DNA from 2 places in the Nocardioides kongjuensis genome. Region 2 is predicted to be linked to the other one. Evidence: riboswitches for the same ligand, from Rfam matches in the RefSeq annotation. Region 2 holds a riboswitch; the other holds the start of a gene.
The links. Region 2 has a riboswitch for FMN ahead of ribD (bifunctional diaminohydroxyphosphoribosylaminopyrimidine deaminase/5-amino-6-(5-phosphoribosylamino)uracil reductase RibD). Riboswitches for the same ligand answer to the same signal wherever they lie in the genome.
Positions count from the first base shown of each region.

Region 1: it holds a riboswitch for FMN, as region 2 does, so the genes downstream of both, BJ958_RS00245 (6,7-dimethyl-8-ribityllumazine synthase) here and ribD (bifunctional diaminohydroxyphosphoribosylaminopyrimidine deaminase/5-amino-6-(5-phosphoribosylamino)uracil reductase RibD) in region 2, are expected to answer to the same signal.

Region 1 covers NZ_JACCBF010000001.1:44,299-59,701, reverse strand. Annotated here, with positions in the region: gene BJ958_RS00300 (succinic semialdehyde dehydrogenase) at 1-1,141, shown strand, start outside; gene BJ958_RS00295 (DNA glycosylase AlkZ-like family protein) at 1,119-2,333, opposite strand; gene BJ958_RS00290 (response regulator) at 2,446-3,105, opposite strand; gene hpf (ribosome hibernation-promoting factor, HPF/YfiA family) at 3,223-3,849, opposite strand; gene BJ958_RS00280 (ComF family protein) at 4,434-5,135, opposite strand; gene BJ958_RS00275 (LpqB family beta-propeller domain-containing protein) at 5,244-6,986, opposite strand; gene mtrB (MtrAB system histidine kinase MtrB) at 6,986-8,674, opposite strand; gene mtrA (MtrAB system response regulator MtrA) at 8,681-9,391, opposite strand; gene ahcY (adenosylhomocysteinase) at 9,475-10,917, opposite strand; gene BJ958_RS00255 (MFS transporter) at 11,039-12,496, opposite strand; gene BJ958_RS00250 (hypothetical protein) at 12,671-13,039, shown strand; FMN riboswitch at 13,049-13,214, shown strand; gene BJ958_RS00245 (6,7-dimethyl-8-ribityllumazine synthase) at 13,267-13,704, shown strand; gene BJ958_RS00240 (DUF808 family protein) at 13,738-14,718, opposite strand; gene BJ958_RS00235 (acyltransferase family protein) at 14,754-15,403, opposite strand, start outside.
Region 2 covers NZ_JACCBF010000001.1:1,635,447-1,650,849, reverse strand. Annotated here, with positions in the region: gene BJ958_RS08000 (alpha/beta fold hydrolase) at 1-415, opposite strand, end outside; gene BJ958_RS28975 (acyl-CoA dehydrogenase family protein) at 449-2,620, shown strand; gene BJ958_RS07990 (FAS1-like dehydratase domain-containing protein) at 2,617-3,171, shown strand; gene BJ958_RS07985 (OB-fold domain-containing protein) at 3,168-3,557, shown strand; gene BJ958_RS07980 (MaoC family dehydratase) at 3,554-3,943, shown strand; gene BJ958_RS07975 (lipid-transfer protein) at 3,940-5,112, shown strand; gene BJ958_RS07970 (cupin domain-containing protein) at 5,118-5,612, opposite strand; FMN riboswitch at 5,704-5,833, shown strand; gene ribD (bifunctional diaminohydroxyphosphoribosylaminopyrimidine deaminase/5-amino-6-(5-phosphoribosylamino)uracil reductase RibD) at 5,957-6,985, shown strand; gene BJ958_RS07960 (riboflavin synthase) at 6,985-7,617, shown strand; gene BJ958_RS07955 (bifunctional 3,4-dihydroxy-2-butanone-4-phosphate synthase/GTP cyclohydrolase II) at 7,619-8,857, shown strand; gene ribH (6,7-dimethyl-8-ribityllumazine synthase) at 8,859-9,347, shown strand; gene BJ958_RS07945 (phosphoribosyl-ATP diphosphatase) at 9,393-9,656, shown strand; gene hisG (ATP phosphoribosyltransferase) at 9,667-10,509, shown strand; gene BJ958_RS07935 (PH domain-containing protein) at 10,509-10,967, shown strand; gene BJ958_RS07930 (aldose epimerase family protein) at 10,964-11,851, opposite strand; gene BJ958_RS07925 (4-amino-4-deoxy-L-arabinose transferase) at 11,862-12,404, opposite strand; gene BJ958_RS07920 (amino acid deaminase/aldolase) at 12,382-13,632, opposite strand; gene BJ958_RS07915 (SseB family protein) at 13,680-14,207, shown strand; gene infC (translation initiation factor IF-3) at 14,484-15,158, shown strand; gene rpmI (50S ribosomal protein L35) at 15,190-15,384, shown strand.

The DNA.
Region 1 (15,403 bases), 1.6 Mb from region 2:
GGTGCCGAAGGGGGTGATCGGGATGATCTCGCCCTGGAACTACCCGCTCTACCTCGCCGTCGGCGACGTGCTGCCCGCGCTGCTCGCCGGCAACGGCGTGGTCAGCAAGGCGGACTCGCAGACCCCGCTCACCCTGCTGTGGACCCGCGCCCTGCTCGCCGAGGCGGGCCTGCCCCGCGACGTCTGGCACGTCGTCGTCGGCCCGGGCGCGGTCGTCGGCGACGCCCTCATCGGCTCGCCGGACTCCCCGGGCACCGGTGTCGACCACATCTGCTTCACCGGCTCGACCGCCACCGGCCGCCACGTCGGTCGTCGTGCCGGCGAGATGCTGATCTCGGCCTCGCTCGAGCTCGGTGGCAAGAACCCGCTGGTCGTGCTCGCCGACGCCGACGTCGGGAAGGCCGCGGCCGGCTGCGTGGCGGCGGCCTTCGCGAACACCGGCCAGATGTGCATCCACATCGAGCGGGTGATCGTCCACGAGGACGTCTACGACGCCTTCCGGTCGGCGCTCGTGGCCGCGACCGAGGCGCTCACCCTCGGGCAGGCCTACGACTACACCGTCGACGTCGGCTCCCTGGCCTCCCCGGCCCAGCTCGAGGCGGTCACCTCCCACGTTGCCTCCGCCGTGGCGTCGGGCGCTCGGGTGCTGACCGGAGGCCGGGCGCGGCCCGACCTCGGCCCGCTGGTCCACGAGCCGACCGTGCTCGAGGGCGTCACCGCCGACATGCCGGTCTGCCTCGAGGAGACCTTCGGCCCGGTGATCTCGCTCTACCGCGTCGCCACCGACCTCGACGCGATCGAGAAGGCCAACGAGGGCCGCTACGGCCTCTCCGCGAGCATCTGGTCACGCGACGCCGCCCGTGCGGAGGCACTCGCTCAGCGCATCCGGGCCGGCTCGGTCAACGTCAACGACGGCGCAGCCGCCGCGGCCGGATCGATCGAGGCCGGGATGGGCGGCATGGGCGACAGCGGCCTGGGTCGGCGCCACGGCGCGGAGGGCATGCGCAAGTACACCGAGTCGCAGACCGTCGCCACCCAGCGCCTGGTCCCCCTCGGCCCGCCCGCCGGCATGGCGGTGGAGAGGTTCGTGGGGCTCGGCAACGCCCAGCTCAGGCTGCTCAGGAGGCTGCGGGTGCGCTGACCTCGGCGATGAGGGCCGGGGCGAGGTCGCCCTTGGGCGCGACCACCACCTCGGAGAGGCCGAGCCAACCGGCCAGCCGCTCGAGCTCGGCGGCGAGCTCGCCCGCGGTCTCGGCGGGGGCGTGCGGCTCCGACCACGCCGACTGCACCAGCAGCCGTCCGGAGACCCGGTCTGCCTTGAGGTCGACCCGGCCGACGATCCGGTCGCCGAGCAGGAACGGCAGCACGTAGTAGCCGTGCACCCGCTGCTCGGCGGGGACGTAGATCTCGATGCGGTAGAAGAAGTCGAACAGCGCCTCGGCGCGGTCGCGCTCCCACACCACCGGGTCGAACGGGCTGAGCAGCGACCGGGCGCCGATGCGGCGCGGGAGCCGCGCCTCGGTGTGCAGGTAGGCCGGACGCTTCCAGCCCTGCACCTCGACCGGCTCCAGCTCGCCGGCCGCGACGAGCTCGTCGACCGCGGCCCGGGCCTCCCCGACCCGGATCCGGTAGTAGTCGGCCAGGCAGTTGGCCGAGGCCACGCCGTGGGACCGGGCCGCTCGTCGTACGAGCTCGACGTGGGCCTCGGCCGCGGTCATCGCCGGCGCGTCCAGGACCGCTGCCGGCAGGACCCGCTCGGGCAGGTCGTAGCGGATCTCGAACTGGCTGTTGCGGCCCGCGATGGCCAGCTCCCCGGTCATGTAGAGGTAGTCGAGCATCCGGCGGGTGCGCGACCAGTTCCAGCCCCAGTGGTCCTTCGTGCGCGGCAGTCCGTCGTCGAGCTCGCGCGCGGTGCTGGCGCCGCGGTCGGTGATCTCGGCGAGCAGCGCCGCCTCGAGCTGGTCGCCCTCCTCGACGGTGAACCACTTGCCGCGCCGTGCCCGGTAGTCGTCCATCCGGTGCCGCATCGCCGGCCACAGCTCGACCGGCATGAAGGCCTGCACGTGAGCCCAGTACTCGACGACGCGCCGGTTGCGCCCGCTCGCCGCCCGCTGCAGCAGCTGGACGTCGTAGGGCCCCATCCGGGAGTAGAGCGGCATGAAGTGGGCGCGCTGCAGGACGTTGACGCTGTCGACCTGCAGCACCCCGGTGCGGGCCAGGGTGCGGTCGAAGGTGCGCAGCGTCGGGGCGCTGTGGGCCGGGTCGAGGAAGCCCTGCGCGGCCAGTGCGATGCGGCGGGCCTGGGCGAGCGACAGCGACTGCGTGGTGGGCACGGGCCCACCCTAGGAGCCGCCGCCGACAGCCGCCGCCGTCCCACCTGTCCCTGGGGTCACACCGGTCAGGGACTTCCGGGGATCCGTGCAGCGCGCGCGAGCAGTGCCCCGACTACTCCAGCTCGACCAGCTTGGCGCGCACGGCGTACATGACCGCCTCCATCCGCGAGTGCAGCTGGAGCTTCTCGAGGATGTTGCGGACGTGGTTCTTGACGGTGTTCTCGCTGATCGCGAGCTGTGCGGCGACGTCGCGGTTGCTCAGGCCGCGGGCGACGAACCGGAGCACCTCCAGCTCCCGCTCGGTGAGCTTGAGGGCCGGGCCGGCGGTGCGGTCGGGCTTCGACATCGTCTTGAACTCGTCGATCAGCTTGGCCGCCATCGACGGGCTGATCAGCGACTGGCCGTCGGCGACGACGCGGATGCCCTGGGCCACCTCCTCGATGGAGGAGTCCTTGAGGAGGTAGCCCGAGGCACCGCTCTTGACCGCCTCGTAGAGGTCGGCCTCGTCGTCGGAGACGGTCAGCATGATGATCTTCGTCATCGGGACCGCCTCCTTGATCGCGACGCACGCCTCGATCCCGGACTGCTTGGGCATCCGGACGTCCAGCAGCACCACGTCGGGCACGCTGCTGACCACGAGGCTGACGCCGTCGATGCCGTTGCTGGCCTCGCCGACGACCTCGATGCCGTCCTCGATGCCCAGGAGCATGGTCAGCCCACGCCGGAACAGCTCCTGGTCGTCGACCACCACCACACGTACCGGCTCGCTCACGGGCTGTCCCGGTGCTGCGGCCGGCGAAGTACCATCCGCCACGGCGGCATCATGACACGACCTCCCGAGTGAGTGCCGGTCCAGTCCGGTTTCGAGCGCTGCACGATGCTGGGGAGATCAGTCCTGCACGCTCCCGATGTCGAGCGAGATGACGCCGTAGTCGTAGCCGCGGCGGCGGTAGACGACGGCCGGACGCTCGCTCTCCTTGTCGACGTACAGGTAGAAGTCGTGGCCCACCAGCTCCATCTCGTAGAGCGCCTGGTCGAGAGTCATCGGGCTCGCCGGGTGGGTCTTCTCGCGGACCACGAGCGGCCCGTCGCCGGTGACCGTGATCGGACCGACCTGCCGGTCGATCGCGACCTCGTCGCTGTCCTCCTCGACCACGGTGGTCGGGACGTCGGAGAGCGCCTTGCCGACCGAGACCGGCGTACGACGGCCGCGGTGGACCCGCCGGCGGTCGGCGGCCTTGCGCATCTGCGCGGCCATCTTGTCGAGCGCGAGGTCGAGCGCACCCATCTTGTCGTCAGCGGCGGCCTCGGCCCGGATCACCGGCCCCTTGGAGAAGGCCGTGAGCTCGACGTGCACCGCCTGGTCGTGCTGGCGGGGGTTGGGTTCGCAGTCCACCTCCACATGGACCCGGATGATCCGGTGATCGTGCTTCTCCAGCTTGGTGAGCTTCTCCGCGGCATGCTCCCGGAACCTGTCCGAGATCTCGCAGTGCCGTCCGGTGACCACAACATCCATCAGTTACCTCCAAGGGGATTTCGGCGTGATGGGTACTCCTGCCGCCCAGGCAGGAAGCCGGTGTGCTGGCCCGTTGCTCGACCAGCACGAACTCAAGGGGCGACGCCCGGCGCGCGAGCGAAGCGAGCGCCAGGGCGCCATCGTCGCGCCGCCCGCCGTTCCTGCACGGAGGAGCGAGCGAGGAACGAGCGAGCGGGGGAGGAAGAAACGGCGCTGGCAGGCGGCGCGACATGCGCGAGCGAAGCGAGCGCGAAATGGCGGAGTCCGCCCGGCCGACCTGGTCTTCGTCCCCACACCCGCCTGCTGGGGCTTCCGCAGCTTGTTGCCACTACCGGCCCTCTCCCGGGGCCGGACGTATCTGACGTCCGGGCCGAGGCAGGACTGACGACTAAGCCGCACCGTGATCACCGGCCCGGGGGCCGGCTTACGTGGACCGTTTCGCCTGCGACTGGCATCGGCTTGCCGCACCCGGCTGGGCTCGCGCCCGGCCTGGGCGACGCAACCACGGACCCGGGCGGACTCCATGACCAGACGTTAGTCCGTCGGTGGTGACGGCGAAAGGCTTGGCCCGAAGTTCAGACCCTTCATCTGGCGGGGTTCCGGCGCCGGGTCGCGGCGACGGCCGCCGCGGCCTGCACGGGCACCCCGGCGGCCTCCAGCGCGCGCTGTGCCTCACGCAGCGTGGCGCCGGTGGTGAGCACGTCGTCGCACACCACGACGTGGGCGCGGGGGCAGCGCCGCGCGAGGCGTCGTACGGCGTGCGCGGGCGCCGTCATCGAGCCGGCGAGGTTGGCGGAGCGGCCGGCGGCGTCGAGGCCGGCCTGGTCGACGACACCGGGGCGCAGCCGCAGCAGCCGGGCCACCCGTGTCTCGGCGCCGAGCAGCGCGGCGGCGGCCCGGGTCATGGCGAGGGTGGGGTCGTGGCCGCGCTGGCGCACGGTCGTGGCACGCGACGGCACGGGGACCAGGACCAGCGGGCCCGGCGGTGCCGCGGCCCCGACCGACCCGGCGAGCAGGTCACCGAGGGGCCGGGCGAGGGCGAGCACCCGGCGCTCCTTGTGGGCGAGGACGAGGTCACGCAGCAGGCCGTCGTAGTCCCCCACCGCGTAGGTCGGCACCAGCCCCGCCGGGCAGGGCGTCGGCCAGTGCGGCACGGCCTGGGTGGCCAGCAGCCGGCACAGGTCGCGGCAGGCCGGGCAGCAGGGGCGCCCGGGCCGGTCGCAGCCCACGCAGCGCGAGCCGAGCACCAGGTCGACGAACCCGTCGATCAGCTGCGCGGTGGCCACCGGCCCACCTCAGCAGGCCACCCCCACCCGGGCAACCGGCGCCGGGGAGCCTGTGGAGACTCAGCTCGGTGCTCAGCTCGGTGCTCAGCTCGGTGCTCAGCTCGGTGCTCAGCCCGCGTAGTCGAGCTCCGAGAGCCCTCCCGGCCCGGCCTCGTGGTCCTCCTGGCGCACCAGGTCGACGTACTGGCGGGCGTAGACGGCGTACATCGGCGCGTCCTCGACGGGCGAGGCAGCCAGCCCGAGGACCTCGCCGGTGACGATGGTGGACAGGACGTCGACGCCGACCGTGGCGCCGTCGACGGCGACCACGTCGACCTCGTAGAGGTTGCCGGGGACGCTCGCGGTCAGCAGCGCGACCCGGACCGGGCTGGCCCAGGCGATGTCGATGACGGCACTGCCCTCGGGAGCGCGTACGACGAACGGCCGGCCCGCCCGGGCGACCTGGCCGCGACCGTTGAGGAACACCCGGGCACCGACGACCTCGTCGCCCTGCCCGCTCACCCGGACCACCCCGACCAGGCGGGTGCCGTCGCGGCTGACGACGAGGCTGCGGGCGCGGGTGCCGGTGATGCCGGGGACCCTCACGGTGCGCAGCTGGGCGCCGTCGTACAACCACACGACCGCGCCGCTCGCCCTGCGCTCCAGCACCCACAGCCGTCCGGCGTGGTCCCAGGTCGGGCGGGCGTAGCTGCCGCCGTCGAGCAGCACCTGCGCGGCGGGCTCGGAGGTCGACTGCTGGACGTGGGCGAGGCGGACGCGGCGCCCACCCGCGTCGACGCCGGCGACCTCCTCGTTGTCGGGGCTGACCGCGATCGCGGTGAGACCTGCCCCCTCGTCGCCGAACACGCCGGTGACGGGGTCGAGGTCGGTGTCCTGGGCGCCGGAGACCAGCCGGCCCTGGCTGATGCCGTAGAGCGTCTTGCCGCCGCCGGGGCCGGCCGGGCCGTAGGCGGCGGCCGCGTCGACGGAGTACTGCGCGACACCGCCCGGCAGCGGCAGCGGGGAGCCGTCGACGCTGACCCGCAGTGCGGTGACCGACGGGTCCTGGCGCAGCGTCCACGCGAGCTGGGCGAGCATCAGGCCGGCCTGCTCGGAGGTGACCGACTGGGCCTCGCCGACGAGCGAGATGTCGGCGACGCCGGCGTCGCTGACGGGCACGGACAGCCCCACGGACAGCCCCGAGGGCAGGAACGAGCGCACCACGCCCTGGGCCAGTGGCGGCGGACCGGCGAGCAGGCCGGCGACGAGGCTGGTGGCGAGCTGGTCGCCCTCCGGCACGAACACCGGCTCGGGGACGAGGATCTTGGCGACCGGGTCGAAGTAGTAGAGCGAGACCTGGTGGTAGCGCTGCCGGAACCACGAGGCGGGCACGACGAGCGCGTCCGGCGGGTCGGTGATCCGGTACTCCCCGTCCTGCACGGTGACCTTGAAGTCGAGGGTCAGCTCCTCGGCGCCCATCGCGCCCCGCCACGCCCCGACCGAGTCGAGCCGGTCGGCGGCGGTCAGGGACACCGACACGAAGCCCCCGCTCTCGCGCACGGGCAGCGAGTCGCTGTAGATGATCGTCTCCTGCTCGGGGTTCCAGCCGGCCGCGGCCTCCTTGGTGAGGTACTGCTTCGCGACGCTGGTCTGCACCGGCCACGCCGTCATCGCGTCGAGGAACCCGGCGACCACCTCGGTGCGCGATGCACCCTCGACCGGGGGCCGGGCGTCGATGTCACTGGCCCGGCGGGTGTCACCGCGGTCGGTGCCGCGGCTCTGGACCACGGGGCCGGAGGTCGGGAGCGACGTGCAGCCGGACAGCACCGCCAGGGCGAGCACGAGCACCACGACGGCGCGCAGGCGGGTCATCACTCCTCCCCCTCGGGTACGACGCCCGCGGGCCCGACCACGACGGCGGCGTCGCTCGACATCGCGTCCTCGGGAACCAGCGGGAGCGGGCTGTGCCGCAGCGTGCCGTCGGCGTGCCGGGGCACGGTCAGCCGGAACTGTGCCCCCTGACCGGTCCTGCCCCACGCCTGCAGCCAGCCGCCGTGCAGGTGCGCGTCCTCCTGCGCGATCGCGAGGCCCAGGCCGGTGCCACCGCTGGTGCGGGTGCGGGCCGGGTCGGAGCGCCAGAAGCGGTTGAAGACCATCGACGCCTCGCCGGGCGCCAGGCCGACCCCGTGGTCGCGCACGGTGATCGCGGCCGCCTCCTCGTCCGACTCGAGGCGCACGATGACCGCCTCGGTCGGGTCGTCGGCGAGGGCGTGGTCGATCGCGTTGGTGACCAGGTTGCGCACGATCCGCTCGATCCGGCGCACGTCGACGTCGGCCTGGACGGGGTGCCCCGGCTCGACGACCTGCACCCGGATCCCGCGCTGGTCCGCCAGTGGCTGAGCGGCCTCGACCACCCGTCGTACGAGGTCGCCGAGGTTGACGTTCTCGGTGGCGAGCACCGCGGCGCCGGCGTCGAAGCGGCTGATCTCGAGCAGGTCGACGAGCAGGTTCTCGAACCGGTCGAGCTCGGCCTGCATCAGCTCCGCCGAGCGGGCCGTCGCCGGGTCGAAGCTCTCGCGCGCGTCGTGAAGGACGTCGGAGGCCATCCGCACGGTCGTCAGCGGGGTGCGCAGCTCGTGGGACACGTCCGACACGAACCGGCGCTGGACCCAGCTGAGCTCCTCGAGCTGGCGGATCTGGCGCTGGAGGCTGGTCGCCATCTGGTTGAAGGAGTACGCCAGGCGCGCGATGTCGTCCTCGCCGGTGACCTGCAGCCGTTCCTGCAGCCGCCCGGCCGCGAGCCGCTCGGCGACCCGCCGGGCCAGCCGGATCGGGGTTACCACCTGCCGGGTCACCAGCCAGGTCAGGCCCGCGACCAGCGCGAGCAGCAGCCCGGCCGCCGTCAGCAGCGCCCGGGTCACCAGGTCGAGGGTGTCCTGCTCCTCGGAGAGCGGGAACAGGAAGTAGAGCGTGTAGGTCTTGCCGTCCGAGGGCAGCTGGACCTGGGAGCCGACCACGATCCCCGGCTCCCGGGTGGTCCTCGCGTCGGAGCCGGCGCCCGTCGTGCGCACGATCTCGGTGTAGGTCCACGCCGTCGCCCGGCGCGGGGCGTCGAAGTGCTCCTCGAGGGAGGTGGGGATGCTGATCAGGTCGAGGCCGCTGGTGTACTCGCCGCCGCCGGTGCGCAGGGCCGGGTCCTCCCCCTCGGGCCCGGCCAGCACGACGGCGTACCCCCGGCTCGCGCCCCGCTCGATGATCGGGTCGACCAGGTCGCGCTGCTGCTGGCTGGCGTTGACCTCGCGTCCCGACGCCGCCTCGAGGCGGTCCTGGGCGTCGGCGACCTCGGCGTCGACCTCGCCGAGCACGACCTCGGAGCGGTGCCGCAGCAGGCCGTCACGGGTCTGCTGCAGCAGGATCCAGCCGACGCCGCTGACCACGACCGCGGACAGCACCACCGTGCTCGCCACGACCCGGGCCTGGATCGAGCGCCGCCAGAAGGTCAGTGCGCGGCGCAGCCGGGGTGCGAGCCACCCCCAGCAGCGGCGGAGCGCCTCAAGCACCTGTGATCACTGGGCCGAGCCGGCCTTGTAGCCGACCCCGCGCACGGTCAGCACGATCTCGGGGTGCTCGGGGTCGTGCTCGACCTTGGAGCGCAGTCGCTGCACGTGCACGTTGACCAGGCGGGTGTCCGCGGCGTGCTGGTAGCCCCAGACCTCCTCCAGGAGCGCCTGGCGGGTGAACACCTGGCCGGGCTTGCGCGCCAGGCACAGCAGCAGGTCGAACTCGAGCGGCGTCAACGAGATCTCCTCGCCGCCACGGGTCACCGCGTGCCCGGCCACGTCGATCTCGACGTCTCGGATGGCGAGCGCCTCCTGCGGGACCGCCTCGGTACGGCGTACCCGCGCTCGGATCCGGGCGACGAGCTCCTTGGGCTTGAACGGCTTGACGACGTAGTCGTCGGCCCCGGACTCCAGTCCGACCACCACGTCGACGGTGTCGCCCTTGGCGGTCAGCATCACGATCGGGACGCCGGACTCGGCGCGGATCTCCTTGCAGACGTCGATGCCGTCCTTGCCGGGCAGCATCAGGTCGAGCAGCACCAGGTCGGGCTTGTAGTCGCGGAACGCCGCCAGCGCCAGGTCGCCCCGCGGGCAGACCCGGCTCTCGAAGCCCTCCTGCCCCAGCACGATGCCGAGCATCTCCGCGAGCGGGGCGTCGTCGTCGACGACGAGGACGCGTCCCTTCGTCGGGTACGGCGCGCTGCTGGGCGGGGTCACGCCCGCAATATTAGGCGGGGGCACGACGAAGGCCCGGCACCACCACGGTGCCGGGCCTCGTCGACGTACTGCTCAGTAGCTGGTCAGTAGCGGTAGTGCTCCGACTTGTACGGGCCCTCGACCGGGACGCCGAGGTAGTCGGCCTGCGCCTGGTTGAGCTCGGTCAGCTCCACGCCGATGGCGTCGAGGTGGAGGCGGGCGACCTCCTCGTCGAGGTGCTTCGGGAGCACGTAGACGCCGATCGGGTACTCGTCGGTCTTGGTGAAGATCTCGATCTGCGCGAGCACCTGGTTGGTGAAGGAGTTCGACATGACGAACGACGGGTGGCCGGTCGCGTTGCCGAGGTTCAGCAGGCGGCCCTCGGAGAGGACGATGACCTTCTTGCCGTCGGGGAAGATCCACTGGTGGACCTGCGGCTTGATCTCGTCCTTGACGATGCCCGGGATCTTCGCGAGGCCGGCCATGTCGATCTCGTTGTCGAAGTGGCCGATGTTGCCGACGATGGCCTGGTTCTTCATCCTCTCGAAGTGCTCGACGCGGATGATGTCGAAGTTGCCCGTCGTGGTGATGAAGATGTCGGCGAAGTCGACGACCGACTCGAGGCGCTTGACCTCGTAGCCGTCCATCGCCGCCTGCAGCGCGCAGATCGGGTCGATCTCGGTGATGATGACGCGAGCGCCCTGGCCGCGGAGCGACTCGGCGGAGCCCTTGCCCACGTCGCCGTAGCCGCACACGACCGCCGTCTTGCCGGCGATCATCACGTCGGTGCCGCGGTTGATGCCGTCGATGAGCGAGTGGCGGCAGCCGTACTTGTTGTCGAACTTCGACTTGGTGACCGAGTCGTTGACGTTGATCGCCGGGAAGAGGAGCGAGCCCTCCTTGAAGCGGTCGTAGAGGCGCAGGACACCGGTGGTGGTCTCCTCGGTGACGCCCTTGATGCCGTTGGCGATGTTGGTCCAGCGCTGCGGGTCGTTGTCGAGCGAGCGCGCGAGGACCCGGAGGACCTCCTTGTACTCCTCGTTGTCGGTCGAGTCCTGGCCCGGCACGGCACCGGCCTTCTCGAACTCCACGCCCTTGTGGACGAGCAGCGTGATGTCGCCGCCGTCGTCGAGCAGCATGTTGGGGCCGATCTTGTTGCCGTCGGCGTCGGTGAAGTCGAAGACCTTCTCGGCCTCGTCCCAGTACTCGGCCAGGGTCTCGCCCTTCCAGGCGAAGACCGGGGTGCCGGCGGGGGCGTCGACGGTGCCGTTCTTGCCGACGACGACGGCCGCGGCGGCGTGGTCCTGGGTCGAGAAGATGTTGCACGTCGCCCAGCGCACGTCGGCGCCGAGGGCGGTGAGCGTCTCGATGAGGACGGCGGTCTGGATGGTCATGTGCAGCGAGCCGGCGATCCGGGCGCCCTTGAGCGGCTGGTCGGCGCCGTAGCGGGCGCGCATCGCCATCAGGCCGGGCATCTCGTGCTCGGCGAGCTCGATCTCCTTGCGGCCGAACTCGGCCAGGCTCAGGTCAGCAACCTTGTAGTCCATGAGTGATCCTCGAGGTTCGAGTGTCGTGTGACAGCTGGGTCCTGCGGCGCATCTGCGCATCGTCGGGATCTCCCGCGCATGACGTAGGACACCCTACAAGCGTGCTCCGAGGGCCGGGGAATCATCGGGAATGTCCTTCCACCGCTCCGCCACGCCCGTGCCCCGCCCGCAGTAGCACGCCGCCCACCACCGCGCACCCGAGCGCGACGACCGCGCCCGCGAGCACCGCGTGGTGCAGCCCGTCGACGAACCCGGCGGCGTCGGCGCCGTACGGCCCGGCGGCGGGGACGAAGGTGCCGAGCCAGGCGACGCCGACGGCCAGACCGGTCTGCCGGAAGGTGTCGTTCGCGCCGGCGGCGAGCCCGCTCTGCTCGGGCGGGAGGGCGGCGAGGGCGAGGGCGCTGCCGGAGGGGTTGAACAGCCCGGTGCCGACGCTGGCGAGCAGGAAGCCGGGCAGGATCGAGGCCCAGCCGGAGTCCGCGTGCGTGGTCCAGGCGAAGACCGCCATCCCGGCAGCGACGAGCAGCAGACCGACGACGGCCAGGGCGGCAGGGGCGAACCGGGTCATCAGCCCGGCCGTCGTGCCGGAGACGACGAAGACGAGCGCGGTGCCGGGCAGGTACGCGAGCCCGGTCTGCAACGGGCTCAGACCGACGACCCCCTGGAGGTAGAGCGTGAGGTAGAGGAAGCCGGCGAAGAACGACGCCGAGATGCCGAACACCAGCACCTGCGGTGCGCTGAAGGCCGGTTGCCGGAAGTGCCGCAGCGGGAGCATCGGCGCCCGCGAGCGGTGCTCGATGACGACCAGCGCCCCGAGGGCGACCGCGGCGCCGGCCAGCGACCCCGCGACCAGGCCGCTGCCCCAGCCGTCCTCGTTGCCCCGCAGCAGGGCGAGCACGAGGAGGAACAGCCCGGCGACGAGGGCCAGCTGACCTGGTACGTCGAGCCGCCGCGCCTGCGGGTCCCGGCTCTCCTGCACCCGGCGGGCCAGGGCGAGGGCGAGCAGGCCGATCGGCACGTTGCACCAGAAGATCGCCCGCCAGCCGATGGCGTCGGTCAGCACCCCGCCGACGAACGGGCCGATCGCGAAGGCGGCTCCGATCGACGCGCCGTACACGCCGAGCGCCCTGGCGCGTTCCTCAGCCGTCGGGGTCACCTCGGAGATCAGGGCGAGGGCGGTGGCGAACAGCACCGCCGCGCCGATGCCCTGGACGGCACGGGCCGCGACGAGGGTGCCGATGCCCGGTGAGACGGCGCAGGCGGCGGACGCGGCCGTGAACAGCACCATGCCGCCGAGGAAGACCTGCTTGCGGCCGACACGGTCGGCGATCGAGCCGGCGGACAGGACGACGGCCGCCAGCGGCAGGGTGTAGGCGTCGATCACCCACTGCAGCCCGGACAGGCTGGCCCCGAGGCCGGCCGCGATGTCGTCGAGTGCGGTGTTGACCACGCTGACGTCCAGCATCAGCATCACGGTCGCCACGCAGGCGACGGCGATGCTGAGCGTCCGGTCGGCGGCGGTCCGGGCGAGCGGTGGGGTCGCGGTCGTCGCAGGTGTCGGGGAGGTGGCGGATGTCATGGCACGAGATGCTGTCCGTCGCGCCGGTACGCCGACCATCCCAAGCGGGCGGGTTCTCCGGTGCCCCAGATCCTCCGGTGGTGCGCGCTCCCCAGACTTCTGGGGCCGCGTGCCCACGCCGCGGCCCGGACGACTCCCGAGGTCACCACCAGGGGCGTGTCCTAGCCTGCTGCCATGGCGGACACCAGCGTGGCCCGTGGCCTCGGCGCCCTACGGATGGCGGTGGGCGTCACGATGCTGGCCGCGCCGCGGCTGGTCGGCCGCAACGACGACCCGTCGTTCCAGCTGTTGCTGCGCACGATCGGGGTCCGCGACCTGGTGCTCGGAGCCGGCACCGTGCTCGCACCCGACGCCGACCTCACCCGCTGGGCGACGACGGCGCTGGCCAGCGACCTGACCGACGTGGTGGTCGGCGCCGCCTCCATCCGGACGGTGGGCCGCCAGGGCGGCCTGGTCGCCGCGCTGGCACCGGTGCCGTTCGTGGCGGCGGGGCTCGTGGGCATCAGGCGGGCACGCGACCGGCACGCGGCGCGGGGCCAGTAGTCTGACGCCGTACGTTCTCAGGGCGGGGTGGAACTCCCCACCGGCGGTGAGGGCGTCCCGGCCGATCCGGGGCGACCGAGCCCGCGAGCGCCGGCCCGGTCACGACCGGGGCGGGTCAGCAGATCCGGTGCGACTCCGGAGCCGACGGTCACAGTCCGGATGGAAGAGAACGCGACGGGCCTCGCGCGCGTCGTCACGCCCTGGGTGACACGCGAAGAGGAGAGCCCATGTCACCCACCGCCCCCCGCGTCGCCATCGTCGCGGCCCGCTGGCACGCCGACATCGTCGACGTCGCCGTCACCACGTTCACCACCGAGCTCGAGCAGCGCGGTTACGCCGTGGACGTCGTCCACGTGCCCGGTGCGTTCGAGATCCCGCTGCAGGTACGACGACGCGCCCTGTCCGGCCGGTACGCCGGCGTCGCGGCCGCCGCCCTGGTCGTCGACGGCGGCATCTACCGCCACGACTTCGTCGCGTCCAGCGTCGTGGACGCGCTGATGCGGGTCCAGCTGGAGACCGACGTGCCGGTGTTCTCCGCGGTGCTCACGCCGCACCACTTCCACGAGCACGACGAGCACCTGGACTACTTCCGCCGCCACTTCGAGACGAAGGGCCGCGAGCTGGCCAACGCGCTGGACGCGACCGTCCGGCTCCCCGCACTCTGAGCCCGCGGCCGGGCCTGCCGCGCCTGACCGAGGTCAGTGCGCGGCGGGCTCGCCGTCGTCGTACCGCTCGATCGGGTCCTTGTCGCCGGTGAACGGCAGCACCCGCACGACGGCGACCACGACCGAGCCGACGACCAGGCCGATCACCGCGGAGATCCCGGTGTTGGCGAGCCAGGCCAGGGCGCTGCCGAGGACGCCGTGCACGGCGTGCTCGACGTCGTGCTCGATGCCGTGGACCCACTCGTACGGCGCGTCCCACCAGCCGGCCTCGTGCAGGTTGACGAGCAGGATGTGGCCACCGACCCAGAGCATCGCGACGGTGCCGACGATCGAGATGATCGACAGCAGTCGCGGCATGAACGCGACCAGGCCGCGGCCCAGCCGCTGCGCGAACGCCGAGGAGCGCTGCGCGAGGCTCAGGCCCGCGTCGTCCATCTTCACGATGAGCGCCACCACGCCGTAGACGGCCACGGTGATGACGACGGCGACGACGAGCAGGGTGGCGAGCTTGGTCCAGAAGGACTCGTCCTCGACCGAGGCCAGCGCGATGACCATGATCTCAGCGGACAGGATCAGGTCGGTGCGGATCGCGCCGGAGACCAGCTCCTTCTCGGCCTCGGCGCTGACCTCGGCGACGGGCGTCTCGTGCTCGTCGTGGCCGGAGACCACGTGCCAGATCTTGTGGGCGCCCTCGTAGGCGAGGAAGGTGCCGCCGATCATCAAGATGATGGGGAGCAGGTCCGGCAGGAACTGGCTGAGCAGCAGCGACGCCGGGAGGATGATCAGCAGCTTGTTGCGGATCGAGCCGATCGCGATCTTCTTCACGATCGGGAGCTCACGCGTGGCGGCGACGCCCTGGACGTACTGCGGCGTGACCGCCGTGTCGTCGATCACCACGCCGGCGGCCTTGGCGGTGGCCTTGCCGGCCGCGGCACTCACGTCGTCCATCGACGCGGCGGCCATCTTGGCGATGGCTGCGACGTCGTCGAGGAGACCGAACAGGCCGGCGCTCACGAGGGTCGGTCCGTGGTGAGAGGCATGCTCGAAGGCTACCGGCCCGCGGCCACGAGGCCCGCGTCCGTGGTCTCCCACTCCTGCTCGTGGACGACCCCGGTGAGCTGCACCGCCTCCCGGACCCGCCGGTGGGCGACGTCGAAGGGGTCGACGACCCGTTCGAGCACACGGCGCGCGGGTGGTGCGGCCAGGCCGAGCGCCACCGCGACGCCGATGCCGACCGCGGCGAGCAGGCCGAGCCAGGGCCGGTCGTGCGCCCACTCGATGAAGCCGAGGTACTCCAGCTCCTTCACGAGGAAGCCGTGGAACAGGTAGACGACCAGGGTCGCCGAGCCCATCCGGGTGAACCAGCCGCCGATGCGGGGTACGACGCTCAGCCAGGCCAGCGCGCCGGCGACACCGGCGAGCAGCACGAGCAGCCGGGTCAGGACCGCGGTCGAGGTCGGGTCGTCGAGCAGCGCGAACGGCCGCTGGTAGAGGTAGTCGCGGCTGGCCCACTCGTCGAGCGAGCCGGCGGCGACCCACAGCGCCGCGAAGGTCGCGACGCCGACCACCGCGGCGAACCGGCCACGCAGCCACTCCAGCGCCTCGGGCGTGGCCTTCAGGCCGAGCACGAAGAACGGAAGGAAGCCGACGATCCGCGGGGCGTCCAGCCAGCGGGTCCAGTCCCCGGTGAGGAGGAAGC
Region 2 (15,403 bases):
CGAGCGACGGGTGCTGGCGCCACACCCGCTGGGCGACGATCGAGCCCATCGAGTAGCCGCCGACGATGACGTCGTGCAGGCCCAGCACGTCGATCAGTGCGGCGACGTCGTCAGCGCAGTCGACGAGGCTGAACTGCTCGCTGTGGATGCCGCGCCCGTGCCAGCGCTGGTCGAGCGTGACGACGCGGAAGCGGCGCGACAGCGGCTCGATCGCGGGGAACCAGGTCAGCAGGCCGGTCGTGCCGAGAGCGTGCAGCAGCACGATCGTCGGCGACTCCGGGTGCGGCCCCGGCGTGTCGGTCACGTACGTCGACCCGCCGCGCCCGGGCAGCTCCACCATCCGTCCGGACGGGATCCGGGTCTGTGGCAGCTCCACGCGGCGGCGCGCGACGTCGATCAGTGAGACGGCACCCATGCGGGCCAGACTAGAACACGTTACAGTTTCCCTGTGGATGCAGAGGCGATCAACGCAGTTCGTGCCGTCGTCGGCGAGGTGCTCGAGCGCGACTCCGACGCCCGGGCCTGGGCGGCCTGGGCCGGAGCCGGACTCACCTCGCTGCCGGTTCCCGAGGAGCATGGTGGCGAAGGACTCGGGCTCGCGGAGGTCGCCGTCCTCCTCCGCGAGACGGGCCGGGCGGCCGTCCAGGTGCCGGTCTGGGAGACCCTGTGCTGTGGCGCGCTCACCCTGGCCGACCACGGAACCGACGCCCAGCGCAAGGAGCTGCTCCCGGGCATCGCCGCCGGCGAGCTGGTCGTCACGCCCGCGCTGCGCGGCGAGGCGCGCTACGCCGACCGCACCGTGAGCGGCCGCAAGCTCGCCGTCACCCACGCCGAGCGGGCCGCACGCCTGCTCGTGACCGCCCGTGACGGGGACGAGGAGGTCGTCGTGCTCGTCGACCCCACCGGCCCCGGCGTCACCCTGCTGCCCGCGAGCGCGTCCAGCGCCACCCCGCAGCACACCGTCGTCCTCGACGGCGCTCCCGCCGAGCCGCTCGCCGACGGCGCCGCCGCGCGGCTGCGCGACCTGGCCCGCGCCGGGCTCGCCGTGACCGCGGCCGGGGTGCTCGCCGGTGCGCGCGACCTGACGGCCGACTACGTCAAGGGCCGCCAGCAGTTCGGCCGAGCGCTCGCCGAGTTCCAGGCCGTCTCGCTGCAGATGGCCGACGTCTACGTCGCCTCGCGCACCCTCGACCTGGCTGCCGACAACGCCGTGTGGCGGGTCGCCGAGGGACTTCCGGCCGAGGACGACCTGGCGGTCGCCGGCTACTGGGTGAGCCAGGTCGCGCCGTACGCCCTGCGGACCTGCCACCACCTCCACGGCGGCATGGGCGTCGACATCACCTACCCCCTCGTCGCGCTGACCACGTGGGGCACCGACCTCGCCCACGCGCTCGACACGACGGCCGCCGACGTCCCCGTCGAGGGTGCCGGCGCGAAGAACCTCGAGCTGACCGAGGACCAGCGTGCCCTCAAGGCCCGGCTGCGCGCGTACTTCGGTGGCGTCGCGGCCGAGTTCGACGGCATCCACGACCCCGACCCGGTCGAGGGCGCGTGGAACCGGCACGGGCCGACGTACGAGCGGATGATCCGCCGCCTCGGCACCGACGGCTGGATGGGCGTCGGCTGGCCGAAGGAGTACGGCGGCCACGGGCTCGGCGAGATCGAGCAGACGATCTTCGCCAACGAGGCGCAGTACGCCGACGTGCACCTGCCGTCCGTCACCCTGCAGACCGTCGGCCCCACCCTGATCCGCTACGGCACGCAGAAGCAGAAGGACCTCTTCCTCGAGCGCATCCTCAAGGGCGACGTGCACTTCGCGATCGGCTACAGCGAGCCCGACGCCGGCACCGACCTCGCCTCGCTGCGCACCACCGCGCGGCTCGTCGAAGGCGACGGCGAGCCCTACTACCTCGTCAACGGCCAGAAGATGTGGACCACCGGCGGCCACCAGGCCGACTACCTGTGGCTCGCGGTCCGGACCGACCCGGACGCCCCGAAGCACGAGGGCATCTCGATCCTGATCGTGGACACCAAGGACCCCGGCTACAGCTGGACCCCGATCATCACCGCCGACGGCTCCCACCACGTCAACGCGACGTACTTCAACGACGTCCGGGTCCCCGCCGACATGCTGGTCGGCGAGGAGAACCAGGGCTGGAGGCTGATCACCACCCAGCTCAACCACGAGCGGGTCATGCTCGGCCCCGCGGGCCGGATCGAGGGCCTGCGCGACCGCGTCGTGCGCTGGGCCGGCGCCGCCGGCGTGCTCGAGCTTCCCGACGTGCGGGAGGTGCTGGGCCGGGCCACCGCGGTGTTCCGGGTCAACGAGCTGCTCAACTGGGAGGTCGCCCGGGCCGCGGCCGCCGGCGAGATCAAGGTCGCGGACGCGTCCTCGTCGAAGGTGTTCGCCTCCGACCAGGTGCAGCACCTGCTCGCCGACCTCATCTCGCTCGTGCACCGCCACGGTGACGCAGGAGAACAGGAGACGAAGGAATTGGTCGACTACCTCGACGCGCAGGCCAAGCGGAACCTCGTGCTGACCTTCGGCGGCGGGGTCCAGGAGGTCCAGCGCGAGCTGATCTCGATGTTCGGCCTCGGCCTGCCGCGGGTGCCGCGATGAGCGCCCCCGCCGGTGATCGAGCAGCGAGCGCCAGCGAGCGTGTCGAGATCGTTCCCGCCGCCGTCCACGAGAAGGTGATGGCCGAGGCCGAGCGGATCAAGGGCTGGGGAGAGGCCGCCGAGCGGGTCGCCCGCGACGAGGTCAACCAGCCGACGATCAACAACTGGCTGGAGGCGATGGGCCTCGACAACCCGCGCTTCGAGGCGGGCGAGGCGCCGCCGTCGATGGCCCAGGTGTGGACGATGTACGGGCTGGGCGGCAAGCCGTCCGAGGACGACCCGCTGCACTCGATGATGCGGGTGCTCACCGACGCCGGCTTCACCGCCGTCCTCGGCACCAACTGCGAGCAGTCCTACGACCGCTACCTCACGGTGGGGGAGAAGGTGCGGGTCACCACCGCCCTCGACTCGGTCGTCGGCCCGAAGGTCACCGGCATGGGAGTCGGCTACTTCGTGACCTCCCGCAACACCTGGTACGTCGGCGACGAGCGGGTCGCGACCATGCTCTTCCGGGTGCTCAAGTTCATCCCCCGCGCGAAGGCCGACGCGTGAGCGGCCCGGTGCGCCCGGTCGTCAACCGGGACAACGCCTACTTCTTCGAGGGCACGGCGAACCGCGAGCTGCGGATCCAGAAGTGCAACCAGTGCGGCGTCCTGCGCCACCCGCCCGGGCCGGCCTGCCCGGACTGCGGCGCGTTCGACCGCGGCTACGTGGTCTCCGCCGGCGAGGGGACGGTGTTCTCCTACCTCGTCCACCACGCCCCGCAGGTGCCCGGCAAGGAGCTGCCGCTGGTCATCGCGCTGCTCGACCTCGACGAGGGCGTGCGGATGGTGGCCGAGATGACCGGTCCCGTCGAGATCGGCGACCGCGCGGTCGTCGGCTGGAACGTGATCGACGACGACCTGACCCTCCCGATCTGGACGAAGGTGGACCGATGAGCGCCGAGCTGAAGGTGGGGGAGCGGCTTCCCGAGTGGAGCCTGCCCATCACGCCGACCCTGGTCGTCTCGACCGCGATCGCGACCCGCGACTTCCAAGACGTCCACCACGACCGCGACATCGCCCAGGCGGCCGGCTCGAAGGACATCTTCGTCAACATCCTCACCTCGACGGCGCTGTGCGAGCGCTACGTCACCGACTGGGCCGGACCCGACGTCCAGATCCGGGGCATCGCGATCCGGCTCGGCGCGCCGGCGTACCCCTACGACACGTTCACCTTCACCGGCGAGGTGACCGAGGTGGAGGACGGCGTCGCGACGATCGAGGTCGTCGGCTCGGTCTCGCTCGGCGACCACGTCATCGGCACGGTCAAGGTGGCCGCATGAGCGAGCGCACCCTCTCCGGCAAGGCCGCCATCGCCGGCATCGGCGCGACCGAGTTCTCCAAGGAGTCCGGCCGCTCCGAGCTCCAGCTCTCCGTCGAGGCCGTGCGCCACGCCCTCGCCGACTGTGGCCTCACGCCCGCCGACGTCGACGGCCTGGTCACCTTCACCATGGACACCTCGTCCGAGATCGCGGTGGCCCGCGAGCTCGGCATCCCCGAGCTGCGCTTCTTCAGCCGGATCAACTACGGCGGCGGGGCGGCCTGCGCCACCGTCCAGCAGGCCGCGATGGCGGTCGCCACGGGCGTCGCCGACGTCGTCGTCGCCTACCGCGGCTTCAACGAGCGCTCCGGCGACCGGTTCGGCCAGGTGTCCAGCTGGGCCGCCGCGCAGGTCAACACCAACGGCCTCGACAACGCCTGGACCTACCCGCTCGGCCTGTCGACGCCGGCCGCCACGGTCGCCATGCAGGCGCGTCGCTACATGCACGAGTACGGCGCCACCTCCGAGGACTTCGGCCGCGTCGCCGTCGCCGACCGCAGGCACGCCGCCACCAACCCGGCCGCGTTCTTCTACGGCAGGCCGATCACCCTCGAGGACCACCAGGCGTCCCGGATGATCGCCGACCCGCTGCACCTGCTCGACTGCTGCCAGGAGTCCGACGGCGCGGTCGCCCTCGTCGTCGTCTCGGCGGAGCGGGCCCGCGACCTGGCCCAGAGGCCGGCGTACATCACCGCCGCCGCACAGGGCTCGGGCAGGGACCAGTTCGTGATGACGTCCTACTACCGCGACGACATCGGGATCCCGGAGATCGGCGTCGTCGGTCGTGAGCTGTGGAAGCAGTCCGGCCTCACCCCCGCCGACATGCCGATGGCCGTGCTCTACGACCACTTCACGCCGTACGTCCTCATGCAGCTCGAGGAGCTCGGGTTCTGCGGCCGCGGTGAGGCCAAGGACTTCGTGAAGGACGGCGCCATCGAGCTCGGTGGCCGGCTGCCCGTCAACACCCACGGCGGCCAGCTCGGCGAGGCCTACATCCACGGGATGAACGGCATCGCCGAGGGCGTGCGCCAGGTGCGCGGCACCTCGGTCAACCCGGTCGCCGACGCGCACCACGTGCTGGTCACCGCCGGCACCGGCGTGCCGACGAGCGGGCTGATCCTGTCGGCCTGAGGGCCCTACGACTCCTCGACCCACACGTTGTCGTGCTCGCGCATGAACGCGTCGTACTCCTCCGGGGTCCACTCCTCACCCCGGGCCAGCCGGTCGAGACCCTCGAAGTAGGGCTCCCGCGGCGCGCCCGGCGCGAAGTGCAGCAGCATCGACGCCGGGGCGCCGGACTCGTTGCGGAAGCCGTGGATCCCGCCGGGCGGCACGTGCAGGAAGTCGCCCGGCCGCGCCGTCACCCACTCGGCGCCCGTGTGGATCCGGACCTCGCCCTCGAGGACGTAGAAGGACTCCGCCATGCTGCGGTGGAAGTGCGGGCCCGGTCCGCTGACCGCCTCGGAGAACTCCCAGCGGTAGAGGCCGAACAGGCCGCCGGTCGCCTCGCCGCGGGCCAGGTAGTGGACCCGGTTGCCGTTGGGGTAGACGAGGTCGGGGCCGTCGGTGCCGGGACGCACCCGGGCCGAGACCTCGCCGTCGCCGTCGTGGAGGGGTGGGGGATACGACATGCAGCGACGCTACCGAGGCCGCCAGGAGGTCCCAGTGACCGGACCCACGGCGCACGGCGTGTCGCGGTGTGCCACCATGGATCCCAAGAGCTCGCGTGCTCTGGGGTCGGTGAAAATCCGAACCGGCGGTGACAGTCCGCGACCCGATCGCAGCCAGTGATCGGTTGACCAGGTGGAACTCCTGGACCGACGGTCAAAGTCCGGATGGGAAGTGCACGCACGAGTGTCCGACGGACGCCCCGCAGTGGGCGCCCGCCGTACGCCAGGCAAGCCCCGGAGTCCGCGTCCAGGACGACGAGAGGCGGTGGCCGGTGACGGAGAGCTTCACCCGTGAGTACGACGCGATGCGTCGTGCGCTCGCGCTGGCAGTGACCCCCGGGGTGCCGCTGCACCCCAACCCGCGGGTGGGCTGCGTCCTGCTCGGACCCGACGGCAGCATCGTCGGCGAGGGCTACCACCACGGCGCCGGTACGCCGCACGCCGAGGTCGAGGCGCTGAAGGTGGCCGGCGAGCTGGCTCGCGGTGCGACCGCGGTCGTGACGCTGGAGCCGTGCAACCACACCGGGCGCACCGGGCCCTGCTCCCGGGCGCTGATCGCCGCCGGCGTCGCGCGTGTGGTCATCGCCCAGCGCGACCCGAACCCTCAGGCCGCGGGCGGCATGGAGACACTGCTGGAGGCGGGCATCGAGGTCGACGCCGGCCTGCTCGCCGACGAGGCCGCCGAGGTCAACCGGTCCTGGACGTTCGCGCACCGCAACGGCCGGCCCTTCGTCACCTGGAAGTTCGCGACCACCCTCGACGGGCGCAGCGCCGCCGCCGACGGCACGTCGCGGTGGGTCTCCTCGCCGGCCGCGCGCCGCGACACGCACCTGCTGCGCGGCCTGTGCGACACCATGCTCGTCGGCACCAACACCGTCGAGGTCGACGACCCGCAGCTCACCGTCCGCGGCGACGACGACCAGCCGGTCGGCGAGCAGCCGTTGCGCGTCGTGATGGGGGAGCGCGACCTCCCCGAGGACCGCCGCGTGTTCGACGACGCCGCGCCCACCGTGCACCTGCGCACGCAGGACCCCGCAGAGGCACTCCGCACCCTGTACGCCGACCACGACCGCCACCACGTCTTCCTCGAGGGCGGGCCGACCCTGGCTGCTGCCTTCCTGCAGGCGGGGCTCGTCGACGAGGTCGTCGCCTACGTCGCCCCGATGCTGCTCGGCTCCGGCCGCTCGGCTGTCGGCGACCTCGGAATCGGCACCATCGCCGACGCGTTGCACCTCCGGCTCGTCGACACCACCGTCGTCGGCGAGGGCGCCGAGGCCAACGTGCGCATGATCATGAGGCCCACCAAGGGCCGGGACAAGGAAGGAACCGCCTGATGTTCACCGGCATCGTCGAGGAGCTCGGCACCGTCACCGCCGTCGAGGACCAGGGGGACGCCATCCGGCTCACCATCGCCTCCGACGTGACGCTGTCCGACGCCGGCCTCGGTGACTCGATCGCCGTCAACGGCTGCTGCCTGACCGTCGCCGAGCGCACCGACACGACCTGGACCGCCGACGTGATGGCCGAGACCCTCGCCAAGACCACGACCGGTCGGCTCGACGTGGGTGACCGGGTCAACCTCGAGCGGGCGGTCACCGCCGAGAAGCGCCTGGGCGGCCACGTCGTGCAGGGCCACGTCGACGCCGTCGGCGAGGTCGTCGCCCGCACGCCCAGCGAGCACTGGGAGCTCGTCGAGATCAAGATGCCCGCCGAGCTCGGCCGCTACCTCGTCGACAAGGGCTCGATCACCGTCGACGGCACCTCGCTCACCGTCGTCGAGGCCGGAGACCACACCTTCACGGTCAGCCTGATCCCCGAGACCCTGGCCCGGACCACGCTCGGCTTCCGTGCCGTCGGCGACCAGGTCAACCTCGAGGTCGACGTCATCGCCAAGCACGTCGAGAAGCTCGTCCGTGCCTACACCAGCACCCCCAGCGCCAGCAGCGCCAGCAGCGAGGAGAACTGACATGTCGGTGCGACTGGACCCGGTCGAGCGCGCGATCGCCGACATCGCGGCGGGCAGGGCGGTCGTCGTCGTGGACGACGAGGACCGCGAGAACGAGGGCGACATCATCTTCGCCGCCAGCAAGGCGACGCCGGAGCTGATGGCCTTCACGATCCGCTACTCGAGCGGGGTCATCTGTGCGCCCATGCCCGGCGCGATGCTGGACCGGCTCGAGATCCCGCTGATGACCCCGCACAACAAGGACGCCTACCGCACGGCGTACACCATCTCGGTCGACGCCCGCGACGGCGTCAGCACCGGCATCTCCGCCGCCGACCGCGCGCACACCGTGCGCGTGCTCGCCGACTCCGCGACCGAGCCGTGGGAGCTGACCCGCCCGGGCCACGTGTTCCCGCTGCGCTACCGCGAGGGCGGCGTGCTGGTCCGCCGCGGCCACACCGAGGCCGCCGTCGACCTGTGCCGCCTCGCCGGACTGACCCCGACCGGTGTCCTGGTCGAGGTCGTCAACGACGACGGGACCATGAAGCGCGCCCCCGAGCTGCGTGCGTTCGCCGACGAGCACGGCCTGGCGATGATCTCGATCGAGGACCTCGTCCGCTACCGCCGCCGCGTCGAGACCCACGTCGTCCGCGAGGCCGAGACCAGCCTTCCCACCAGCCACGGTGACTTCACCGCCATCGGCTACACCATCACGGTCGACGGCAGCGAGCACGTCGCCCTCGTGTACGGCGACCCGGCGACCCTCGCCGAGGGCGGCCCGGTGCTCACCCGCGTGCACTCGGAGTGCCTGACCGGTGACGTGTTCGGCTCCAGCCGCTGCGACTGCGGTCCCCAGCTCAACGAGGCGATGGACCGCATCGTCGAGGAGGGCCGCGGTGTCGTCATCTACCTGCGCGGCCACGAGGGCCGGGGGATCGGCCTGGTCGCGAAGCTGCAGGCCTACCAGCTGCAGGACGGTGGTCGCGACACCGTCGACGCCAACCTCGACCTCGGCCTGCCCGCCGACGCCCGCCACTACGGCGCGGCCACCCAGATCCTGAAGGACCTCGGCGTCTCCGACGTGCGGCTGCTGACCAACAACCCCGACAAGGTCACCTCGCTCGAGGACTACGGGATCACCGTGGCCGAGCGGGTCCCGCTCACGCCGCACCCCAACGGCCACAACCTCGCCTACCTGCTGACCAAGCGCGACCGGATGGGCCACGACCTGCCCGACCTCGACCTCGAAGGAGTCAACTGACATGGCCGGACACGGCGCCCCCGACATCGCCCCCACCGACTGCCACGACCTGCGGGTCGCGGTCGTCGCGGCGAGCTGGCACACCGAGGTCATGGACGGCCTCATCGCCGGCGCCCAGCGCGCGTTCGCCGACCATCGGGTCGAGGCGCCCGTCGTCGTCCGGGTCCCCGGCACCTTCGAGCTGCCCGTCACCGCGGCGGCCCTCGCGCCGTCGTACGACGCCGTGATCGCGCTCGGCGTGGTCATCCGCGGCGGCACGCCGCACTTCGAGTACGTCTGCAGTGCCGCCACCGACGGCCTGACCCGGGTCTCGCTCGACCACCACACCCCGATCGGGTTCGGCGTCCTCACCTGCGACGACGAGGCCCAGGCGCTGGACCGCGCCGGCCTCGAGGGATCCTGCGAGGACAAGGGCTACGAGGCCGCCTCGGCGGCCCTGCAGACCGCGGCCACGCTGAAGAGGATCCGCTCGCGCGGCTACACGGGCTGAGACCGGCGGCGGTCGGGCTGCGGCCACGCCGTAGGCTGACCTCCCGTGAAGACGTTCGACGAGCTGTTCGCAGAGCTCAGCGAGAAGGCACAGACGCGGCCCGAGGGATCCGGCACGGTCCGGCAGCTCGACGCCGGCGTCCATGCGATCGGCAAGAAGCTGATCGAGGAGGCCGCTGAGTCCTGGATGGCCGCCGAGCACGAGGGCAAGGACGCCACGGCCCTGGAGATCAGCCAGCTGCTGTACCACGCCCAGGTCCTCATGATCGCGAGCGGCCTCTCGCTCGACGACGTCTACGCACACCTCTGAGGTAACGCACATGCTCAAGATCGCCGTCCCCAACAAGGGGGCCCTGTCCGAGGCTGCCTCCGGCATGCTCCGCGAGGCGGGCTACGCCCAGCGCCTGGACTCCAAGCAGCTCACCAAGATCGACCCGGACAACGAGGTCGAGTTCTTCTACCTGCGTCCGCGCGACATCGCGCTGTACGTCGGCGAGGGCACCCTCGACGCCGGCATCACCGGCCGCGACCTGCTCCTCGACTCGCACTCGGCTGCGGCCGAGTCGCTCCAGCTCGGCTTCGGGCGCTCGAAGTTCCGCTTCGCTGCGCGCCCCGGCACCGCCGAGAAGATCGAGGACCTCGCGGGCATGCGGATCGCGACGTCGTACGAAGGCGTGGTCAAGCGCTACCTCGCCGAGCGTGGCATCGAGGCCTCGGTCGTCCGCCTCGACGGCGCGGTCGAGACCAGCATCCAGCTCGGTGTGGCCGACGTGATCGCCGACGTCGTCGAGACCGGCTCCACCCTGCGCGCAGCGGGCCTGGAGGTCTTCGGCGAGGTCATCCTCGAGTCCGAGGGCGTGATGATCACCCGCGAGGGTGCCGACCCGAGCGCGCTCGAGGTCTTCACCCGCCGCCTGCAGGGCGTCCTGGTCGCCCGCGCGTACGTGATGATGGACTACGACATCCGCGCCGAGAAGGTCGAGCAGGCGATCGCCCTGACCCCCGGCATCGAGAGCCCGACCGTGAGCCCGCTGCATCGCGAGGGCTGGGTCGCGGTCCGCTCCATGGTGCAGCGGGCCAGCGCCCAGCGGGTGATGGACGAGCTGTTCGCGCTGGGCGCCCGCGCGATCCTCACCACCGACATCCACGCCTGCCGGCTCTGATGGCCGATCCCGACCGGTCGGGCCTGCCCACCCTGCCGCGGACCTGGCGGCCGTTCGGTCCCCGGATGGCCGCCGCGGTCTTCGCGGTGATCCTCGTGGGCGCCTTCGCCTGGTTGTGGGTCAGCTTCGACGACCAGACCAGGGCCGCGGTCAACGACCTGGAGAAGGCGACCGTCATCTTCTTCATCCTGATCGGCCTGGCGCTGCTCAACGCGCTGGCCCGGTCCCGGGTCGTCGCCCGCGAGGACGGGCTGACCGTCGTCAACGGCTACCGCACCCGGCGCTTCGCCTGGAGCGAGGTCGGCACGGTCCGGTTCCCCCAGGGCGCACCGTGGCCGCACCTCGACCTCGGCGACGACGAGCGGGTCTCCCTGCTCGGCATCCACGCCTCCGACGGTGCGCGTGCCGCCACCGCGATCCGCGAGCTGCGCGCGGTCGTGGCCGCCCACCAGGGCTAGAGCGCCCGGATCCCCCACGAGGCGGCGTACGACGCCCCGGGGGCCAGCACCACCAGGTCGTCACCGGAGTTGAACGCGTCCGGCGGAGCGGTCATCGGCTCGACGGCGACGCTCACCCGCGGGGTCGGGGTGTCGTCGCCGGTGTAGACCTGCAGCCACCGGTGGTTCTCGTCCACCCACAGCGCCACGCCGGTCTGCCCGGATCGCAGCGTCACGGTCGCCCGGCCGTCGGCGTCACGGGCCAGGTCGGTCACCGCGTGGTTGAGGACGGTGCTCCCGAGCGGGGAGGTGACCAGTCCGTCTGCCGGCGCGCGCCCGGTCGGCAGCAGCCGGTCAGGGTCCACCTCCAGCACCGTCGCTGCGTCCAGCCCGACGGTCCAGCCGTCGCACGGGCCCGGCCCCGCCAGCAGGTACGGGTGCGCTCCCGACGCGTACGGCGCGGCCGTGGCCGCCAGGTTCGTCGCGGCCTGCGTCACGGTCAGTCCCTCGGGCCCCAGCGCGTACGTCGTCGTCAGTGCCAGCGCCCACGGGTAGCCCGTCTGCGCGGGCAGGAAGTACGACAGCTCCACCCGGTCGTCGGCGGCCGACACGAGTGTCCACGAGACCCACCGCACGAGCCCGTGCGACGCGTTGCCCCGCTTCGGCTCGGTCAGCGCGAGCTGCTGGGTGGTCCCCTCGAAGGTGTAGCGCCCGTCCCGAATCCGGTTCGGCCACGGCACCAGCAGCTGCCCGCGCCCACCCGACGGCATCGCGTCCTCCGCGAAGCCGTCGACGAGCTCACGGCCGTCGTGGGTCAGCGACCGCAGAGCGCCGCTGCCCTGCGTGACGACGGCTCGGTAGCCGTGGGAGGACAGGACGTGCTGCTCGCCGGTCGGTGCGGTCACGGGCCCGACCCTATGTCCGCACGACCAGGTCCGCGCGCTCCCGCGTCCCCTCCCTGGCGTGCAGTGCCTCCTCGTCGGCCAGCCACGCGTCCCAGTGCGGACGCATCTCCTCCCCGTCGCGCTCCAGCCACCGCGCCAGCCGCACGTCGAGGTCCGCCTCGACCCACACCGCCAGCGTCACCAGGGATGCGTACGACGCCGCTGCGCTCCCCACCCCCTCGAGCACGAGCAGCGGCCCGGGGTCGACGACGAAGGTCCCGTCCCAGGCGTCGGCGTACCAGTCCCACCGCCGCCAGCGCCCCGGCCGCCCGGCGGAGAGGGGGCGCAGCAGCGCGTCGACGGAGGCGCCGAGACCGGGCAGCCCGCGCCACCCCTCGAGCATCTCGTCGGTGCCGAGCACGACCGCCTCCGGTGCCAGCGACGCCAGCGCGCGCGCCAGGGTCGTCTTGCCCGATCCCGCGAGCCCGTCGATGCAGATCAGCCGCCCCTCGCCGAGCGTCGGTGGCCGTGACAGCGCGGCGGCGAGGACGTCAGAAGGCGAGGCCGTGGCCACGGTAGGTCGGGACCTCCTCGACGAACCGCTCGCCCTGCAGGAGCAGCGCGGTGCGGCCGTGCTCGAAGGGCTCGCCGGACTTCGCGTGCCGGAACCACACGAGGTCCCCGATCGCGAGCCGTCCGGCGTTGGCGCCGACCAGCGGGGTCTGCACCTCACCGGCGCCCTCGAGGCCGGTCAGGCTCAACCCGGCCGGCGCCCACGGCGTCGGCGCCCGGTCGGCGCCCGTCGGACCCGACGCGATCAGCCCGCCCCCGTGCACGGTCGCCACGTCCGCCGAGGGTCGTCGGGTGACCGGGAGGCCGAAGAAGGCTGCCGGGGTGGGGGAGAAGGACTCGTAGTGGTCGAACAGCGTGGGCGCCAGCAGGCCCGAGCCGGCGGTCACCTCGGTCACGACCGGGTCGGCCGCCGACGACTCGATCGAGCCCGAGCCACCGGCGTTCCAGAACCCGAGGCCGGTGAAGTCGCCGTACCCCTCGAGCGCGTCGAGCGCCTCGACGATCGCCGCGCGGCGCACGTGCAGCTGGGCGACGGAGAGCTGCTTGAGCCTGCGCACGATCGCCGACCTCGCCCGCTGGTGCGGCACCGCGTCCGGTACGCCGGCCACCTGGCCCTCGTAGGTCATCACGCCGACCAGCTGGAACCCGGGCCGGTCGATCACGGTCCGGGCCAGCGACGTGATCGCGCCGAGGTCGTACAGGGGGGAGCGCTTGGGACCGACCGCCTGCCCGCCCCAGCGCAGCCCGGCGTCGACGTCGATCGCCACCCGCACCGGCACCGCGGTCGAGGCCCGCAGGCTGTCGACGAGGTCCAGGTGGGCGACGTCGTCGACCATGATCGTGATCCGCGAGGCCGCCCGCGGCGAGGCGACCAGGGTGGCCAGGGCACCCCGGTCGACGCTCGGGTAGGCGACCACGACGTCGTCGCAGACGTCCTCGTCGGCCAGCCACAGCGCCTCGGCGAGGGTGTAGGCGAGCACCCCGGCGAAGCCGTCCGCCGCCAGCGCCCGGCTCACCAGCGCCGGGACCCGGATCGACTTCGACGCGACCCGGATCGGCGTCCCGCCGGCGCGGCGGGCCAGGTCGGCCGCATTGGCGTCGAACGCGTCGAGGTCGACGACGAACACCGGGGTGGACAGGGGCTCGCCCCAGGCGGCGACCGCCTCGCGCAGGCGCGCAGCGAGCTTGTTGCGCGCGACCGACGACGGCGCAGGGGGGTGGTGCTGCATCGGGTCATCGTTCCACGGCTGGTAGGGCGGAGTGAAAGGATGGCCACGTGACCGCATCGCCGAACGAGCGCCCCGACGCCCGCCGCCTCCAGGGCTCGGAGTACGTCGACGACGACGGCACCGCCGACGCCGCACTGGCCGCGGCGCTGGCGGCCCACGCGGCCGGCACGGCGGCGTACCCCGAGGCGCTGGCGGCCCTCGCCCCGTCCCGGCTGCTCGTCCCGGTCGTCGCGATCCTCGGCGAGGCCGAGGTCGGCGAGGACGGCCTGGCCCGCGACAAGTCGAGCGACATGGCCGCGGTGCTGCTGACCGGCGCCGACGGCCGGCTGGCTCTGCTCGCGTTCACCGACCTCGCCGCCCTGGCCGCCTGGGACCCGCAGGCGCGACCGGTCCCGGTCGCCGCGCACCTCGCCGCCGCGACCGCCGTCCAGGAGGGCGCCCACGCGCTCGTGGTCGACGTCGCGGGCCCGCACACCTTCGTCCTCGCCGACGACGACCTGCACCGGATCGCCTCCGGCTGGACGCCCGTCCGGCTCGAGGACGGAGACTGGGCCTGGCTGGGCACCGCGGATTAGCACTGCGCGGAACAAACGAGATAGCATCGGGCGTTGACCGATCCGTCATGCCTGCGCGAGTGGGGATGACGGATCCACAAGCGGGGACCAGCACCATCGTCTCCCACCCAGGCGGCCACCAGGTCGTCGGGTCCGGTCCGTGGAAAGCCCTGCCGGGGCCGTCGTACGACGACACCGGGCTCACGGGGCCCATGACTGGCTTCCGCTTGCACCAGCGGGAGCCTCTTCTCATTTGCAGGGCTGAAGACCTCCCGACACACCTAGTTTGGAGGACACATCAGCACCGAGCTGCGCATCAACGAGCGGATCCGGGTTCCCGAGGTCCGTCTCGTGGGACCCAACGGCGAGACCGTCGGCATCGTCCCCACCGACCAGGCCCTCAAGCTCGCGCAGGAGGCCGACCTGGACCTGGTGGAGATCGCCCCGATGGGCAAGCCCCCCGTCTGCAAGCTCATGGACTACGGGAAGTTCAAGTACGAGAACGCCCAGAAGGCCCGTGAGGCGCGACGGAACCAGACCAACGTCATCATCAAGGAGATGAAGCTCCGGCCCAAGATCGACGCGCACGACTACGAGACCAAGAAGGGTCACGTCGTTCGCTTCCTCAAGGCCGGCGACAAGGTCAAGATCACGATCATGTTCCGCGGCCGCGAGCAGCACCGCCCCGAGCTGGGCTACCGGCTGCTGCAGAAGCTGGCCGAGGACGTCCAGGAGCTGGGCTTCGTCGAGTCCAACCCCAAGCAGGACGGCCGCAACATGGTCATGGTGCTGGGCCCGCACAAGAAGAAGGCCGAGGCGAAGCTCGAGGTCAAGGCCGCGAAGCAGGAGGCCGCTGCCGAGCGCGCCGCCGAGCAGGCCGCCGAGCACGCCGAGCGGACCGCGGTGCAGCCCTCGACCACCAAGAAGGCCAAGCGCGCCAACGAGGCGCTCGACCCCGACATCGACCTGTAAGACGAACTCAGAGACAGAGCGGACACATCAGATGCCCAAGAACAAGACGCACTCCGGCGCCAGCAAGCGGTTCAAGGTGACCGGCAGCGGCAAGATCCTTCGCGAGAAGGCCGGCAAGCGCCACAACCTCGAGAAGAAGGCCTCCAAGGTCACCCGTCGCCTCACCGGCACGGTCGAGGTCGCCAAGAACGACGTCCCGCGCGCGAAGAAGATGCTCGGTCTCTGACCGGCCGTCCGCCCCTGAA